Regions from separate parts of the Bacillus sp. Marseille-P3661 genome, predicted to be linked through region 1. Evidence: a T-box and tRNA genes for the amino acid it is inferred to sense, from the RefSeq annotation. Region 1 holds a T-box; the other holds one or more tRNA genes.
What was found. A T-box is a leader RNA that pairs with one kind of tRNA and senses whether it is charged. The one in region 1 lies ahead of tyrS (tyrosine--tRNA ligase), so its partner is inferred to be a tRNA-Tyr.
Positions count from the first base shown of each region.

Region 1 (7,832 bases):
AAAACACCTATCTGGAAAGAGATTTACCTCTCAATTAAAAAAAGGCTGCATACTCAATTCATGCAACCTTTGTGTCAATCATTAACCGCTATATTATTTACTTTTTGTATAAAATCCTACCCCATACTATCTTCCTGAACAACTACGCGGTTTTTACCGTTTTGTTTCGCTTTATACAATGCTTCATCCGCACGATTAAATAACTTTTTCACAGAGTCAGAGCGCTCTTTAAACCAAGTAGCAACACCGCATGAGATGGTGATTTTCGGATTGGTTTCTTCTGCAACTCGTCTAACCAATCGCTCTGCTACCATAGTACCAATAACTAAAGTAGCCCGCGGCAGATAAACAGCAAGTTCTTCACCGCCCCACCGCGCTCCAACGTCATCATCACGTATGCTCCGCTTAATAATTTCTGCTACCTGAATAATAACATCATCACCAACTTGATGCCCGTAGGTATCATTTATACATTTGAAATTATCTATGTCAATAATTAGGAATGTACCTAATGCATCAGTATTCATAGATTGCTGTATTTTTTCATCAAGATATCCTCTTGAATGCAGCTTAGTTAGATGATCTGTAATAACCATTTTTTCTAATTCTTCACGAAGCATAGAATTGGTAAACGCTAATGTTGAATGGTGAATAAGTGATTGCAATAATTTAAACTTATCAAACGAGAAATGGTATGGTTCAGTATTCACTACATAAACAGCCCCAATGAGATTTCCACTTTGCATCATCGGTACAGCCATTAATGATCTGTATAATTTTTCCTCAATCATTGCATCTGATGCAAGATCCCCAATGAATAATGCTTCCTTCTCATTTATTATTTTTTCATTAATGTTTTTGACTAATTGCTTAGAATCTTCTGACGTGAAGTAGTCCGTGCTACCAGCTAATATTTGAGGTGAACCGTCATTAATAAACATAACAAACCCAATTTGGTGCGCGTCAAATGAGGTGGTAATTTGTTCAGTCATGAAACTAATAATTTCTGATAAACGCAAATTAGAATTCAAACGATGTGATGTCTTGTTAATCAACTGTAAATCTGAAATCAACCGTCTTGATTGTTGATATAATTGTGCATTTTCTAAAGCACTACCAGCAGTATTAGCCAGGAGTTCAATAAAACCAATTTCTTGATTGGGAAATATTAAAGTATTAGGCGCATTAACTTGCAGTACGCCGTATATTCCTTGTTTTCCTTTTAATGGTGCATATAATACTGATTTTTCATTAAATAGAGAATCTTCAATTTGTACATCACCGGTCAAAAAAGCTTGTGATGCAGCCTGGTTTACTGAATCCGTTCCATATTGCAAATCTTGAATCGGTAGGTCATGATGATTTGAGTTATCATGGGAAAGTAATAAAACACAATCAAATGAAGGGTATACCTCCTTCAAAGTATGAATAACCTCTTCTAACACATCATCCATGTCCATAGATGAATGGAATTTGGCTGTTACCCGATATAATTGCTCATATCGTTCTTCTTTATTTAAAGAACCGTAAGATCGTTTCCAGCTGCCTAACATTCTTGTAACCTCTACACCTATTAGGTTAAAAACATCTATAGCAAATTCAGATAAATTTATACCTTCTTCAAATTTTATATACAAAAAACCAAATATCGATGAACCCTTTTTGAGCAAAATAACATATGCGTTCCTAGAATTGTCACAAACCCCTAATGTCGATGCATTTAAAACCGAACCTTTTATTAAATGTTGTTGTAACCTAGTCATACGCTTTAAATCGACCGAGAAGGATTTATTATCCTTCTCAACCTGTTCCGTACATTGTTCTAAGTAATACCGTTCTTTCCATTTATTATATAAATATAAACCTACAAATGTGGCATTTACCCTGTTCTTTAAATATTGGACTAATTTTTGTGTTAATACAGGTAGACTGGCAGTATTCTCATCATCTGTAATAAGTCCAAAAAAATAGCTTTTAATTTCAGTTATTTCCGTATTTAGACTCCCTTTAGGGCTAATCATTTTGAAATCACCTTCAAAATTGCAATATATGCATTATAACGTACTATTTCTACCACCATTATAAAACAAAACAGTAATATTTTCCTATCTTTATTTCAAATTATGGATGGGAATTATATCCCGGAAAGATACTGAATTTATTATTCCGATAAAATTAGTGCCAAAACGGACACAAGAGCGCGAAACTAGTTTATGAGTATTTATAGATTATAATATCATCCTTAAAAACAATTAACCATAATTTGTTATCTCTTGATAATGAATGGATGGACACTGGAGTATCCTGAAATCGCTCTGACCACAGTAGAGTGCCATTAGTCGAATAGACTACTACTCGATCCTCAACCATCTTAAACTGAACAGATTTATTAATAAGAATAGTTTCGTCATCGTCTTTTTGACGTGATTGAAGATTCATATCAAAAAAATACCAGTTCCCTTCAAGTTTAATCCAGACGCCCAATGGTTCCTCAGCAACCATAGCTTCTGGTTGTGTTTTTAATTCTACAACATTTACCGTCTCAAACTTATAGTTGTCTAGGACATCAATATTGTATAATAATAATATTGGTTTTTGTTCGTGCATTTTTGCTACTGCAACTAGCGGATTTTGCGAGTCAGTCATTCGCCGAATGACACTAACTTTTTGATCAAAGCTATTGGATGTTTGATTATTCCCAAACTTTAATGTTTGATAATAAAAGGCTAGGATCACGCATAAAACAACTGCTGTTAACATTACTAGACGTAATCGTCTTTGCATTACCGATTCTTTCATAAACATAGGAGACACCTAATTTCTTTTTACTAGTCATGATAGATATCATATCTTTCTATCGTTTATATTAGTAGAGCAGATAATATAAAAACAACTCTTAATGATTTTATCTTGACTTTATGCAGTTAAATACTTATAATATCAATTATGTGTAAAATAAATGCGGCTTTAGTGTACAATCTATTGTTTCATTTTGTTCCTCTGTTATGAGGTGTATCGAGTAACTCTCGGCTGCTAGGGCGAGGATACATGAAAACAAAATGTACAGTAGAATTCAGTACATGTGTCTGTGTTTTTATTTTACAAAATAAAAACATATTTGAAGGAGGAGCTTAAATTATGGCTCGTTATACTGGACCATCTTGGAAATTATCTCGCCGTCTAGGAATTTCACTTAGCGGTACTGGTAAAGAATTAGAAAAACGCCCTTATGCACCTGGTCAACATGGACCAAACCAACGTAAAAAACTTTCTGAATACGGATTACAATTACAAGAGAAGCAAAAGCTTCGTCATATGTTTGGTGTGAATGAGCGCCAATTCCGTAATACGTTTGATGCTGCGGGTAAAATGAAAGGTAAACACGGTGAAAACTTCATGATTCTATTAGAATCACGCCTTGATAACCTAGTTTACCGTATGGGTCTTGCTCGTACTCGTCGCCAAGCACGTCAACTTGTAAACCATGGTCATATCACTGTTGATGGCAGCCGTGTAGATATTCCATCATACCGTGTAAAACCTGGACAAACAATTGGTGTTCGTGAAAAATCACAAAACCTAGACATCATTAAAGAATCTGTAGAAGTTAACAACTTCGTACCTGATTTCTTAACTTTTGATGCTGAAAAATTACAAGGCACATACACTCGTTTCCCAGAGCGTTCTGAAATGCCTGCAGAAATTAACGAAGCATTTATCGTTGAGTTCTACTCTCGTTAATAATTTAATTGAAATTTTAAAACCTACTGGATCTTTCCAGTGGGTTTTATTTTTTTATTAGACTATAACCCTCGTTTTATTACATCCAAAAGCTTATTTGTTGAACAATGCTATAAAACAAAGTGAAAAGGACTTTGTTTATACAAAGTCCTTGCTTTTTTTAGTATTTTATTAAATAGTATTTTTTCTTTCCTCTTCGAATAATTGTAAACTGTTCCTCAATCCGATCTTGTTTAGTAAGTACATGATCTAATTCAGTTACACGATCACCATTTAAATAAATTGCTCCATTTGTTATATCTTCTCTTGCTTGACGTTTTGATGGAGATATTTTACTATCAACCAATAAATCAATCAGGACCATATCGTCCTGCGTACATTCGTATGAAGGAACATCTTTAAAGCCTTGTTTGATTTCAGCAGCCGACAGCTCTTTAATATCCCCACTAAACAGAGCTTCAGAAATTCGTATCGCTTGTTTTAATGCACCTTCACCATGTACTAGTTTTGTTACCTCTTCAGCTAATCTTTTTTGAGCTGTACGTTTTTCAGGTGCTGTTTCTACTTCTTGTGCTAGTGCATCAATTTCATCATGTGAAAGGAAAGTAAAATACTTTAAGAACTTAACAACATCACGATCATCTGTGTTAATTAAGAATTGGTAGAATTCATAAGGCGATGTTTTCTCAGCATCTAACCAAATCGCACCACCTTCTGATTTCCCAAACTTTGTACCATCACTTTTTGTAACTAATGGAATTGTAAAACCATACGCTTTTGCATCTTCATCAGTTGATTTTCTGATTAACTCTAAGCCTGCCGTGATGTTACCCCACTGATCACTTCCACCAATTTGTAAAGTACAGTTTTCATTTTTATATAAATTAAAGAAGTCATAGGATTGCAGTATCATGTAACTAAATTCAGTAAACGAAATTCCTGATTGAATTCGTGATTCCACTGAATCTTTAGCTAACATATAATTTAAACCGAAGTTCTTTCCAACATCTCTTAAAAAACTTATAACATCTAGTTTACCAATCCAATCATAGTTATTTACAGCCTTTGCAGCATTATCTCCCTCAAAAGTTAAAAACTGAGATAGCTGATTTTTAATTTTGTCACTCCATTGTTGAACAATTTCTTTTTCATTTAAAGTTCGTTCTGCCTTCTTACCGCTCGGATCTCCAATTAATCCTGTGGCGCCTCCAACAAGTGCAATTGGCTTATGTCCTGCCTGTTGGAATCTCCTCAGTGTTAAGACTGTTAATAGATGACCAATATGTAAACTATCAGCTGTTGGATCAAATCCACAATATAGTGAAATTGAGTTACTAGTTAATTCCTTCTGTAATCCTTCCTCATCTGTAACTTGATTAACCAACCCACGGTAGGTTAAATCTTCCCATAAATTCATTTTTAACACTCCTTTAATATTAGTAATTAAGTATTTAGGCATTGCCATTATCATAAAGTATAAAAAAACGCTCCTCAAATAGGAACGAAACATGTTCGCGGTACCATCCTATTTGAAGAACGTTATTATTCTTCCACTCATCTGAATAACGGTCAACACCGTTTGTTGATACTAAGAAAAATAGAAAATTCCTATGTAAGAAAATCCATAATTTTTTTCTCAACAAAAGCTCAAGGATTGTAATTCATGTTTTATCTATGTACTGGTTTCCACCAACCACCAGCTCTCTTTATTACAGGGAGATAATCACTACTATTTCCTATCAAAGCATATAAAAGATTTAATTTAATATAATAAGATTTACCATAAATTCAGTATAAAAGTCAAATCAAAATTTGCCATTACCTAGGAAACGTATCAAAAATTGGCCCTTTATGCTATAATAATCCTGATTTAGGGGGATTGATTATGTCAGTTAAAAAAGACAAGTTTTTAAAGGTTGCAAGAATATCTTCAAAAGTAACTTGGAATTTATCTATTATATTTATTACATTCGGCTTAATAGGTTTATCTTTTGCCGGAGCTGTTGGGGCCGGATACTTCGCCTCTCTCGTGAAGGACGAGCCTATTAGAAGTCATGAAAGTATGCGAAAGGATATTTACAATTACGAAGAAACAACAGAGCTCTATTTTAAAGATAATATCTATTTAGGAAAGCTCCGTTCAGATTTAGACCGCGAAGAAACAAAACTTAGCGAGGTTTCCGAATACGTAAAAAATGCGGTCATTGCAACTGAGGATGAATACTTTTATGAACATGCAGGCGTTGTGCCTAAAGCAATCCTACGTGCTATTCTACAGGAGTTTACGAATTCCTCAGTAAAAAGTGGTGGTAGTACACTTACACAACAGTTAATAAAAAACCAAATACTAACGAATGAGGTTTCATTTGACAGAAAAGCAAAAGAAATTATGATCGCTTTACGTCTTGAACAGTTTTTTGAGAAAGATGAAATTCTTGAGGCCTATTTAAACGTAGTACCTTTTGGGCGCAATGCTTCTGGACGAAATATCGCAGGTATCCAGACTGCAGCACAAGGTATTTTCGGGGTAGATGCTAAAGACCTTAATTTGCCACAGGCTGCCTACATAGCAGGATTGCCACAAAGCCCATTTGGTTATACACCATTTAAAGCTAGAACAGGTGAATTAAAAGAAGACATCACACCTGGATTAAACAGAATGAAAACAGTTCTTAATAGAATGTTGACTGCCGGCTATATAACTCAAGCTGAGCATGACGAAGCACTTAAATATGATATAAAAGCTAATTTTGCAAAACCTAAGCCAAATCCTGTTCAAAACTATCCATGGCTAACATTTGAAATTGAAGATCGTGCCAAAGACATCATTCTTAAAATTTTAGCTAAAGAAGACGGCTATACTGAAGAAGATTTGAAAAATGACGAAAACTTATATAACGAGTATTATATGAAAGCAGACAAGAACCTGCGTCAAAATGGATATAGAATATATTCAACAATTGATCAGGGAATCTATGACAAGATGCAGGAAATTAAAAACAACTATCAATATTATGGTAATGATAAACCGGAATCAGTAAAAGATCCTGATACTGGTGAAATGGTTAAAGTGATGGAGCCTGTCGAGGTTGGGGGCATCTTAATCGATAATGATACAGGAGCAATAATCAGTTTCATCGGTGGGCGTGATCATGAAACAGAGCAATTGAATCACGCAACAAGTGGACTACGATCAAACGGTTCAACGATGAAACCGCTCCTTGTATATGCACCTGCAATTGAACTCGGAAAATTACATCCAGGATCAGTAATTCCAGATGTACCGCTAAAATTAAAAGCAGGTCCTGATATGTGGGAGCCTGAAAACTATGGTGAAGGTTATCACGGACTAGTATCAGCAAGATACGCATTAGCCAAGTCTTATAATATCCCTACAGCGAAGGTTTATTCAACAATCATTAATAATGATCCTACTCAATATCTTGAAAAAATGGGTTTCAGCTCATTAACAGATGGGGACAAAAGCCATCTATCAATGGCACTTGGCGCCTTAGATAGAGGTGTAACTGTAGAAGAGAACGTAAATGCATTTGCCACATTTGCAAACTCAGGGAAATTTATTGATGCATATTTAATTGAAAGAATTGAAACAAAAGATGGTGAACTGATTTATCAGCATGAAACAAATCCGGTTGATGTTTTCACTCCTCAGACAGCATATTTAACAATTGATATGATGAGAGATGTAATCTCTGAAGGAACAGCTGCTGGGATTCCAAGTAAATTAAAATTCAAATCAGATTGGGCAGGTAAAACAGGTACATCACAAGATTATCGAGATTCTTGGTTTGTGGCGACAAATCCTAATGTTACGTTTGGATTATGGATGGGGTACGATACTCCTAAACCAATTGAAAAAAGCTACAAAGGTTACTCATACAGTCAACGTAACCAAAATCTCTGGGCCGAATTAATGAATGCGGTATATGATTTAAAACCTGAAATAGTCCAAACTGATCAGCGTTTTGAAATGCCTGGAGGTATCGTCCAAAGATCCTATTGTGCAGTTAGCGGATTATTACCATCATCTATCTGTGAAGAAGCTGGATTAATCCAAACTGATTTATTTA
Region 1 covers NZ_LT965953.1:680,118-687,949, reverse strand. Annotated here, with positions in the region: gene C1724_RS03085 (sensor domain-containing diguanylate cyclase) at 117-2,021, opposite strand; gene C1724_RS03080 (hypothetical protein) at 2,212-2,799, opposite strand; gene rpsD (30S ribosomal protein S4) at 3,139-3,741, shown strand; gene tyrS (tyrosine--tRNA ligase) at 3,902-5,158, opposite strand; T-box leader at 5,236-5,493, opposite strand; gene C1724_RS03065 (transglycosylase domain-containing protein) at 5,627-7,832, shown strand, end outside.

Region 2 (7,832 bases), on a different contig from region 1:
AAATCGCTAACCCGGATTTGTTTAAGTAACTCATCGTAATGTTTCCCCTAACATACCCCGCATTTTACCGTACACTTTTTAATACCTAGAACATCTTATTATTTAAATAAGAAAAAACAAGCAGATGTGAATTTAACTGCTTGTTTTAAAGAAGTTTATTATTATCTTAATTCAAAAGGACTATTTACTTTAACTTTTCCCCAAATAAGGAGCCCATCAGTGCAACTGCCACAGAAGCTGTTTTATTTTTTTCATCAAGGATTGGGTTTACCTCAACGAATTCAGCAGATGTAATAATATCTGATTCTGCAAGCATCTCCATTGCTAAGTGGCTTTCACGATAACTAATACCACCAATAACAGGTGTTCCTACTCCCGGTGCATCACTTGGGTCTAAACCATCTAAATCAAGACTTAAATGAACACCGTCCGTTCTTGCTGACAAATAATTAATTGTTTCCTCCATAACTGCAGTCATCCCCATGCGATCAATCTCATGCATCGTATAAACTCGAATTCCTTTTTCCCTAATTAACTCTTTTTCACCTTGATCAAGGGACCGAGCGCCAATAATTACGATATTCTTGGGATCAACTTTAGGACTATATCCTGCAATATTTGTTAAATCCGGATGACCAAGCCCCATACTAACTGCTAAAGGCATTCCATGAATATTTCCCGAAGGTGATGTTTCCGCAGTGTTTAGATCGCCATGTGCATCATACCAAATAACTCCTAGATTAGAATAATGTTTAGAGATGCCTGCTAGGGTCCCAATCGCCACGCTATGGTCGCCCCCTAACACTAAGGGGAATCGGTTATGCGAAACAGTTTCAGCTACCTTTGCAGCAAGCTTTTCACTTACATCAGCAACTTCCTTTAGATTTTTTAAATTAGTATCTGAAATAACTTCTTTTCTTGTAGGTCTTCTATACTCAATATCACCTAAGTCTTCAATATCATAATTCAAATTTTCTAATCGTTCAATAACACCTGCGTATCTCATAGCACTAGGCCCCATATCAACTCCGCGTCTCGTTTGACCTAAATCAATCGGAACTCCAATAATAGATATATTTTTATTCATCATCATTCCCCCTATGGCATCTTACCTTATATTTTATAATGTGATTGGAAATGACTCAACTCGACAGGATATTGAATATTTATGCAATTACGATTATTCATAGTTTAACGCTATAAATAAAAAATCCGCTTAGAACAAAAATGTCTAAGCGGATATAGTATCAATATATGTATGGTGGAGCCTAGCGGGATCGAACCGCTGACCTCCTGCGTGCAAGGCAGGCGCTCTCCCAGCTGAGCTAAGGCCCCAATTACTGGAGCGGAAGACGGGATTCGAACCCGCGACCCCCACCTTGGCAAGGTGGTGTTCTACCACTGAACTACTTCCGCACATGCTATGTTTATTATAAATATAAAGTAAATTTGAATGGTGGAGGGGGACAGATTCGAACTGCCGAACCCACAGGGAGCGGATTTACAGTCCGCCGCGTTTAGCCACTTCGCTACCCCTCCAAATTATTGAACAACCTTATACATGAACACTGGTGCCGGCGAGAGGAATCGAACCCCCAACCTACTGATTACAAGTCAGTTGCTCTGCCAATTGAGCTACACCGGCTAATATAGATGTTGGTGACCCGTACGGGATTCGAACCCGTGTTACCGCCGTGAAAGGGCGGTGTCTTAACCGCTTGACCAACGGGCCAGATATGAAATATACAAAGCTTCCAACCGGGCTCGAACCGGTGACCTCTTCCTTACCATGGAAGTGCTCTACCTGCTGAGCTATGGAAGCATGGCTCCACAGGCAGGATTCGAACCTGCGACCGATCGGTTAACAGCCGATAGCTCTACCACTGAGCTACTGTGGAATAATATATAGCTTGGCAACGTCCTACTCTCACAGGGGGACAGCCCCCAACTACCATCGGCGCTGAAGAGCTTAACTTCCGTGTTCGGAATGGGAACGGGTGTGACCTCTTCGCTATCGTCACCAAACATATTTAATTTGAGGATTGTTCCCTCAAAACTAGATAACAAGCATTCATATTCAACTGTAATTGTCCAGCTCCAGTGCCCAGCGACTAGTGAACTTCGCCCACCTCCCTACGATAAGTCAACATCGAATCGCTACCGCTCTTCGTGTTTCCTTTATCTCAGTCGATGCGCTTCAGTCCTTACGTCGCTTGACGGGCACTTCCGCTTTTCGTTTTGGTTAAGTCCTCGATCGATTAGTATTCGTCAGCTCCACATGTCGCCATGCTTCCACCTCGAACCTATCTACCTCATCATCTCTGAGGGATCTTACTTACTTAAAGTAATGGGAAATCTCATCTTGAGGGGGGCTTCATGCTTAGATGCTTTCAGCACTTATCCCGTCCACACATAGCTACCCAGCGATGCTCTTGGCAGAACAACTGGTACACCAGCGGTGTGTCCATCCCGGTCCTCTCGTACTAAGGACAGCTCCTCTCAAATTTCCGACGCCCACGACGGATAGGGACCGAACTGTCTCACGACGTTCTGAACCCAGCTCGCGTACCGCTTTAATGGGCGAACAGCCCAACCCTTGGGACCGACTACAGCCCCAGGATGCGATGAGCCGACATCGAGGTGCCAAACCTCCCCGTCGATGTGGACTCTTGGGGGAGATAAGCCTGTTATCCCCGGGGTAGCTTTTATCCGTTGAGCGATGGCCCTTCCATGCGGAACCACCGGATCACTAAGCCCGACTTTCGTCCCTGCTCGACTTGTAGGTCTCGCAGTCAAGCTCCCTTGTGCCTTTACACTCTACGAATGATTTCCAACCATTCTGAGGGAACCTTTGGGCGCCTCCGTTACTCTTTAGGAGGCGACCGCCCCAGTCAAACTGCCCACCTGACACTGTCTCCCGCCCCGATCAGGGGCGCGGGTTAGAATTTCAATACAGCCAGGGTAGTATCCCACCGATGCCTCCACCGAAGCTGGCGCTCCGGCTTCTCAGGCTCCTACCTATCCTGTACAAGCTGTACCAAAATTCAATATCAGGTTGCAGTAAAGCTCCACGGGGTCTTTCCGTCCTGTCGCGGGTAACCTGCATCTTCACAGGTACTATGATTTCACCGAGTCTCTCGTTGAGACAGTGCCCAAATCGTTACACCTTTCGTGCGGGTCAGAACTTACCTGACAAGGAATTTCGCTACCTTAGGACCGTTATAGTTACGGCCGCCGTTTACTGGGGCTTCGATTCAAAGCTTCTCCGAAAAGGATAACCTCTCCTCTTAACCTTCCAGCACCGGGCAGGTGTCAGCCCCTATACTTCGCCTTGCGGCTTCGCAGAGACCTGTGTTTTTGCTAAACAGTCGCTTGGGCCTATTCACTGCGGCTCTCTCGCGCTTGCACGCTATCAGAGCACCCCTTCTCCCGAAGTTACGGGGTCATTTTGCCGAGTTCCTTAACGAGAGTTCTCTCGCGCATCTTAGGATTCTCTCCTCGCCTACCTGTGTCGGTTTGCGGTACGGGCACCTTCTACCTCGCTAGAAGCTTTTCTTGGCAGTGTGGAATCAGGAACTTCGGTACTATATTTCCCTCGCCATCACAGCTCAGCTTATGTGGTAAGCGGATTTGCCTACTTACCAGCCTAACTGCTTGGACGCGCATATCCAACAGCGCGCTTACCCTATCCTCCTGCGTCCCTCCATTGCTCAAACGGTAAAGAGGTGGTACAGGAATATCAACCTGTTGGCCATCGCCTACGCCTTTCGGCCTCGGCTTAGGTCCCGACTAACCCTGAGCGGACGAGCCTTCCTCAGGAAACCTTAGGCTTTCGATGGACAAGATTCTCACTTGTCTTTTCGCTACTCACACCGGCATTCTCACTTCTAAGCGCTCCACTAGTCCTTCCGGTCTAGCTTCAAAGCCCTTAGAACGCTCCCCTACCACTGACACGTAAGTGTCAATCCACAGCTTCGGTGATACGTTTAGCCCCGTTACATTTTCGGCGCAGAGTCACTCGACCAGTGAGCTATTACGCACTCTTTAAATGGTGGCTGCTTCTAAGCCAACATCCTGGTTGTCTAAGCAACTCCACATCCTTTGCCACTTAACGTATACTTTGGGACCTTAGCTGGTGATCTGGGCTGTTTCCCTCTTGACCACGGACCTTATCACTCGTAGTCTGACTCCTAAGGATAAGTCTTTGGCATTCGGAGTTTGACTGAATTCGGTAACCCGATGGGGGCCCCTAGTCCAATCAGTGCTCTACCTCCAAGACTCTTACCTTAAGGCTAGCCCTAAAGCTATTTCGGGGAGAACCAGCTATCTCCAAGTTCGATTGGAATTTCTCCGCTACCCACACCTCATCCCCGCACTTTTCAACGTGCGTGGGTTCGGGCCTCCATCCAGTGTTACCTGGACTTCACCCTGGACATGGGTAGATCACCTGGTTTCGGGTCTACGACCACGTACTACAATCGCCCTATTCAGACTCGCTTTCGCTGCGGCTCCGTCTCTTCGACTTAACCTTGCACGGGATCGTAACTCGCCGGTTCATTCTACAAAAGGCACGCTGTCACCCATAAATGGGCTCCAACTACTTGTAGGCACACGGTTTCAGGATCTCTTTCACTCCCCTTCCGGGGTGCTTTTCACCTTTCCCTCACGGTACTGGTTCACTATCGGTCACTAGGGAGTATTTAGCCTTGGGAGATGGTCCTCCCAGCTTCCGACGGGATTTCACGTGTCCCGCCGTACTCAGGATCCACTCAAGAGAGAACGAAGTTTCAGCTACAGGGCTGTTACCTTCTTCGGCTGGTCTTTCCAAACCACTTCACCTACTTCGTTCCTTTGTAACTCCGTATAGAGTGTCCTACAACCCCAAGAGGCAAGCCTCTTGGTTTGGGCTTCTTCCGTTTCGCTCGCCGCTACTCAGGAAATCGCGTTTGCTTTCTCTTCCTCCGGGTACTTAGATGTTTCAGTTCCCCGGGTCTGCCTTCAGTACCCTATGTATTCAGGTATAGATCCTGTTCCATTACGAACAGTGGGTTTCCCCATTCGGAAATCTCCGGATCAAAGCTTACTTACAGCTCCCCGAAGCATATCGGTGTTAGTCCCGTCCTTCATCGGCTCCTAGTGCCAAGGCATTCACCGTGCGCCCTTATTCACTTAACCTAAGATGATCTTAATCATCAAGATTTTAATAAGAACTTTTCTACAGTAAATATGAATGTTATTGCTATCTAGTTTTCAAAGAACAATATAGAGAGAATGCTCTCTCAAAACTAAACAAAATGTCTAAGCGCGTCTTCGTAATTCTTCCTTAGAAAGGAGGTGATCCAGCCGCACCTTCCGATACGGCTACCTTGTTACGACTTCACCCCAATCATCTGTCCCACCTTAGGCGGCTGGCTCCAAAAGGTTACCCCACCGACTTCGGGTGTTACAAACTCTCGTGGTGTGACGGGCGGTGTGTACAAGGCCCGGGAACGTATTCACCGCGGCATGCTGATCCGCGATTACTAGCGATTCCAGCTTCATGTAGGCGAGTTGCAGCCTACAATCCGAACTGAGAATGGCTTTATGGGATTGGCTCAACCTCGCGGTCTCGCAACCCTTTGTACCATCCATTGTAGCACGTGTGTAGCCCAGGTCATAAGGGGCATGATGATTTGACGTCATCCCCACCTTCCTCCGGTTTGTCACCGGCAGTCTCCTTAGAGTGCCCAACTAAATGCTGGCAACTAAGGACAAGGGTTGCGCTCGTTGCGGGACTTAACCCAACATCTCACGACACGAGCTGACGACAACCATGCACCACCTGTCACTCTGTCCCCCGAAGGGGAACCTTCTATCTCTAGAAGTAGCAGAGGATGTCAAGACCTGGTAAGGTTCTTCGCGTTGCTTCGAATTAAACCACATGCTCCACCGCTTGTGCGGGCCCCCGTCAATTCCTTTGAGTTTCAGTCTTGCGACCGTACTCCCCAGGCGGAGTGCTTAATGCGTTAGCTGCAGCACTGAAGGGCGGAAACCCTCCAACACTTAGCACTCATCGTTTACGGCGTGGACTACCAGGGTATCTAATCCTGTTCGCTCCCCACGCTTTCGCGCCTCAGCGTCAGTTACAGACCAGAGAGTCGCCTTCGCCACTGGTGTTCCTCCACATCTCTACGCATTTCACCGCTACACGTGGAATTCCACTCTCCTCTTCTGCACTCAAGTTTCCCAGTTTCCAATGACCCTCCCCGGTTGAGCCGGGGGCTTTCACATCAGACTTAAGAAACCGCCTGCGCGCGCTTTACGCCCAATAATTCCGGACAACGCTTGCCACCTACGTATTACCGCGGCTGCTGGCACGTAGTTAGCCGTGGCTTTCTGGTTAGGTACCGTCAAGGTACCAGCAGTTAACTGGTACGTGTTCTTCCCTAACAACAGAGCTTTACGACCCGAAGGCCTTCATCGCTCACGCGGCGTTGCTCCGTCAGACTTTCGTCCATTGCGGAAGATTCCCTACTGCTGCCTCCCGTAGGAGTCTGGGCCGTGTCTCAGTCCCAGTGTGGCCGATCACCCTCTCAGGTCGGCTACGCATCGTCGCCTTGGTGAGCCGTTACCTCACCAACTAGCTAATGCGCCGCGGGCCCATCTGTAAGTGATAGCCGAAACCATCTTTTATTCTTAAACCATGTGGTTCAAGAGATTATCCGGTATTAGCTCCGGTTTCCCGAAGTTATCCCAGTCTTACAGGCAGGTTGCCCACGTGTTACTCACCCGTCCGCCGCTGAATCAGAGGAGCAAGCTCCTCGTCATCCGCTCGACTTGCATGTATTAGGCACGCCGCCAGCGTTCGTCCTGAGCCAGGATCAAACTCTCCGAAAAGGGTTTGATTGCTCAAACTAATAAACTGACTTGGTTGTTGAACGTAGTTCAACTTATTTTGCACGCTTGACATTTTGTTTAGTTTTCAAAGAGCGTCAAGACTTTATATAAAATACCATACAAGAGATATAAAGTCAACTATTTTTGTGTTTTTTTTATTGCTATCGAGCAACGAAAATAAATATATCATAACTAGTTATGGACGTCAATAACCATTTTACATATTTCTTTAATCTACTTTACCATCTTATTGCCTTTATATTTCTTTGTTCTGATATATTTATTACACTCTGTTTCAGATGCAAATCTTTTAAATAAATTAAATAATACTTGATACCTATCCTCCATTGCTTGTTTTACCATATGATCGATTCTGTTGTCACCAAGGTCAAATAATAATTCCTCCATTTCACGTTTTAGTAGATATTCTAATTCCTTGATTTCTCTGTTATTTAATAATAGCCCTAACATATATTCACCTCTAGAATAATTTTGGGAATAAATTCAAATTGTTGAGATTACAATTTAATTTGTCTCAATCGCGATAAATTATTCATAGTCTTGTCCATTTGAACATAAATATTAGAAAACGTTACGCACTAGAGGAGGATTTACTATGAAGTTTTTCGTCGTAGTGAATGGGAAGAGAATTAAACAATCTCTCATTGTAATTATAGCTGCTTTTTTTACAGCTAGTATTTTGTATATGGGAAATCAACAGCAATCAGTATTCTCAACTGAGAAAGGGCCGATGGCAATCTATAAAGGCGAAAAAGCGGATGATAAAGTAGCCCTTACATTTGATATCAGTTGGGGAGATGAACGAGCGCCCATTATTTTGGATACTTTAAAGAAGGAAGGAATAAAAAATGCAACCTTCTTTATTTCTGCGTCATGGGCTGAGAGACATCCGGATATTTTGGAGCAAATTGTAAAAGAAGGCCATGAAGTAGGAA
Region 2 covers NZ_LT965959.1:61,962-69,793, reverse strand. Annotated here, with positions in the region: gene rocF (arginase) at 185-1,087, opposite strand; tRNA gene C1724_RS24280 (tRNA-Ala) at 1,260-1,335, opposite strand; tRNA gene C1724_RS24275 (tRNA-Gly) at 1,342-1,416, opposite strand; tRNA gene C1724_RS24270 (tRNA-Tyr) at 1,455-1,539, opposite strand; tRNA gene C1724_RS24265 (tRNA-Thr) at 1,570-1,645, opposite strand; tRNA gene C1724_RS24260 (tRNA-Glu) at 1,658-1,732, opposite strand; tRNA gene C1724_RS24255 (tRNA-Thr) at 1,750-1,822, opposite strand; tRNA gene C1724_RS24250 (tRNA-Asn) at 1,824-1,898, opposite strand; rRNA gene rrf (5S ribosomal RNA) at 1,909-2,025, opposite strand; rRNA gene C1724_RS24240 (23S ribosomal RNA) at 2,239-5,175, opposite strand; rRNA gene C1724_RS24235 (16S ribosomal RNA) at 5,328-6,876, opposite strand; gene C1724_RS24230 (hypothetical protein) at 7,111-7,347, opposite strand; gene pdaB (polysaccharide deacetylase family sporulation protein PdaB) at 7,493-7,832, shown strand, end outside.
Region 2: it encodes a tRNA-Tyr, which carries the amino acid that the T-box ahead of tyrS (tyrosine--tRNA ligase) is inferred to sense. The anticodon was not compared.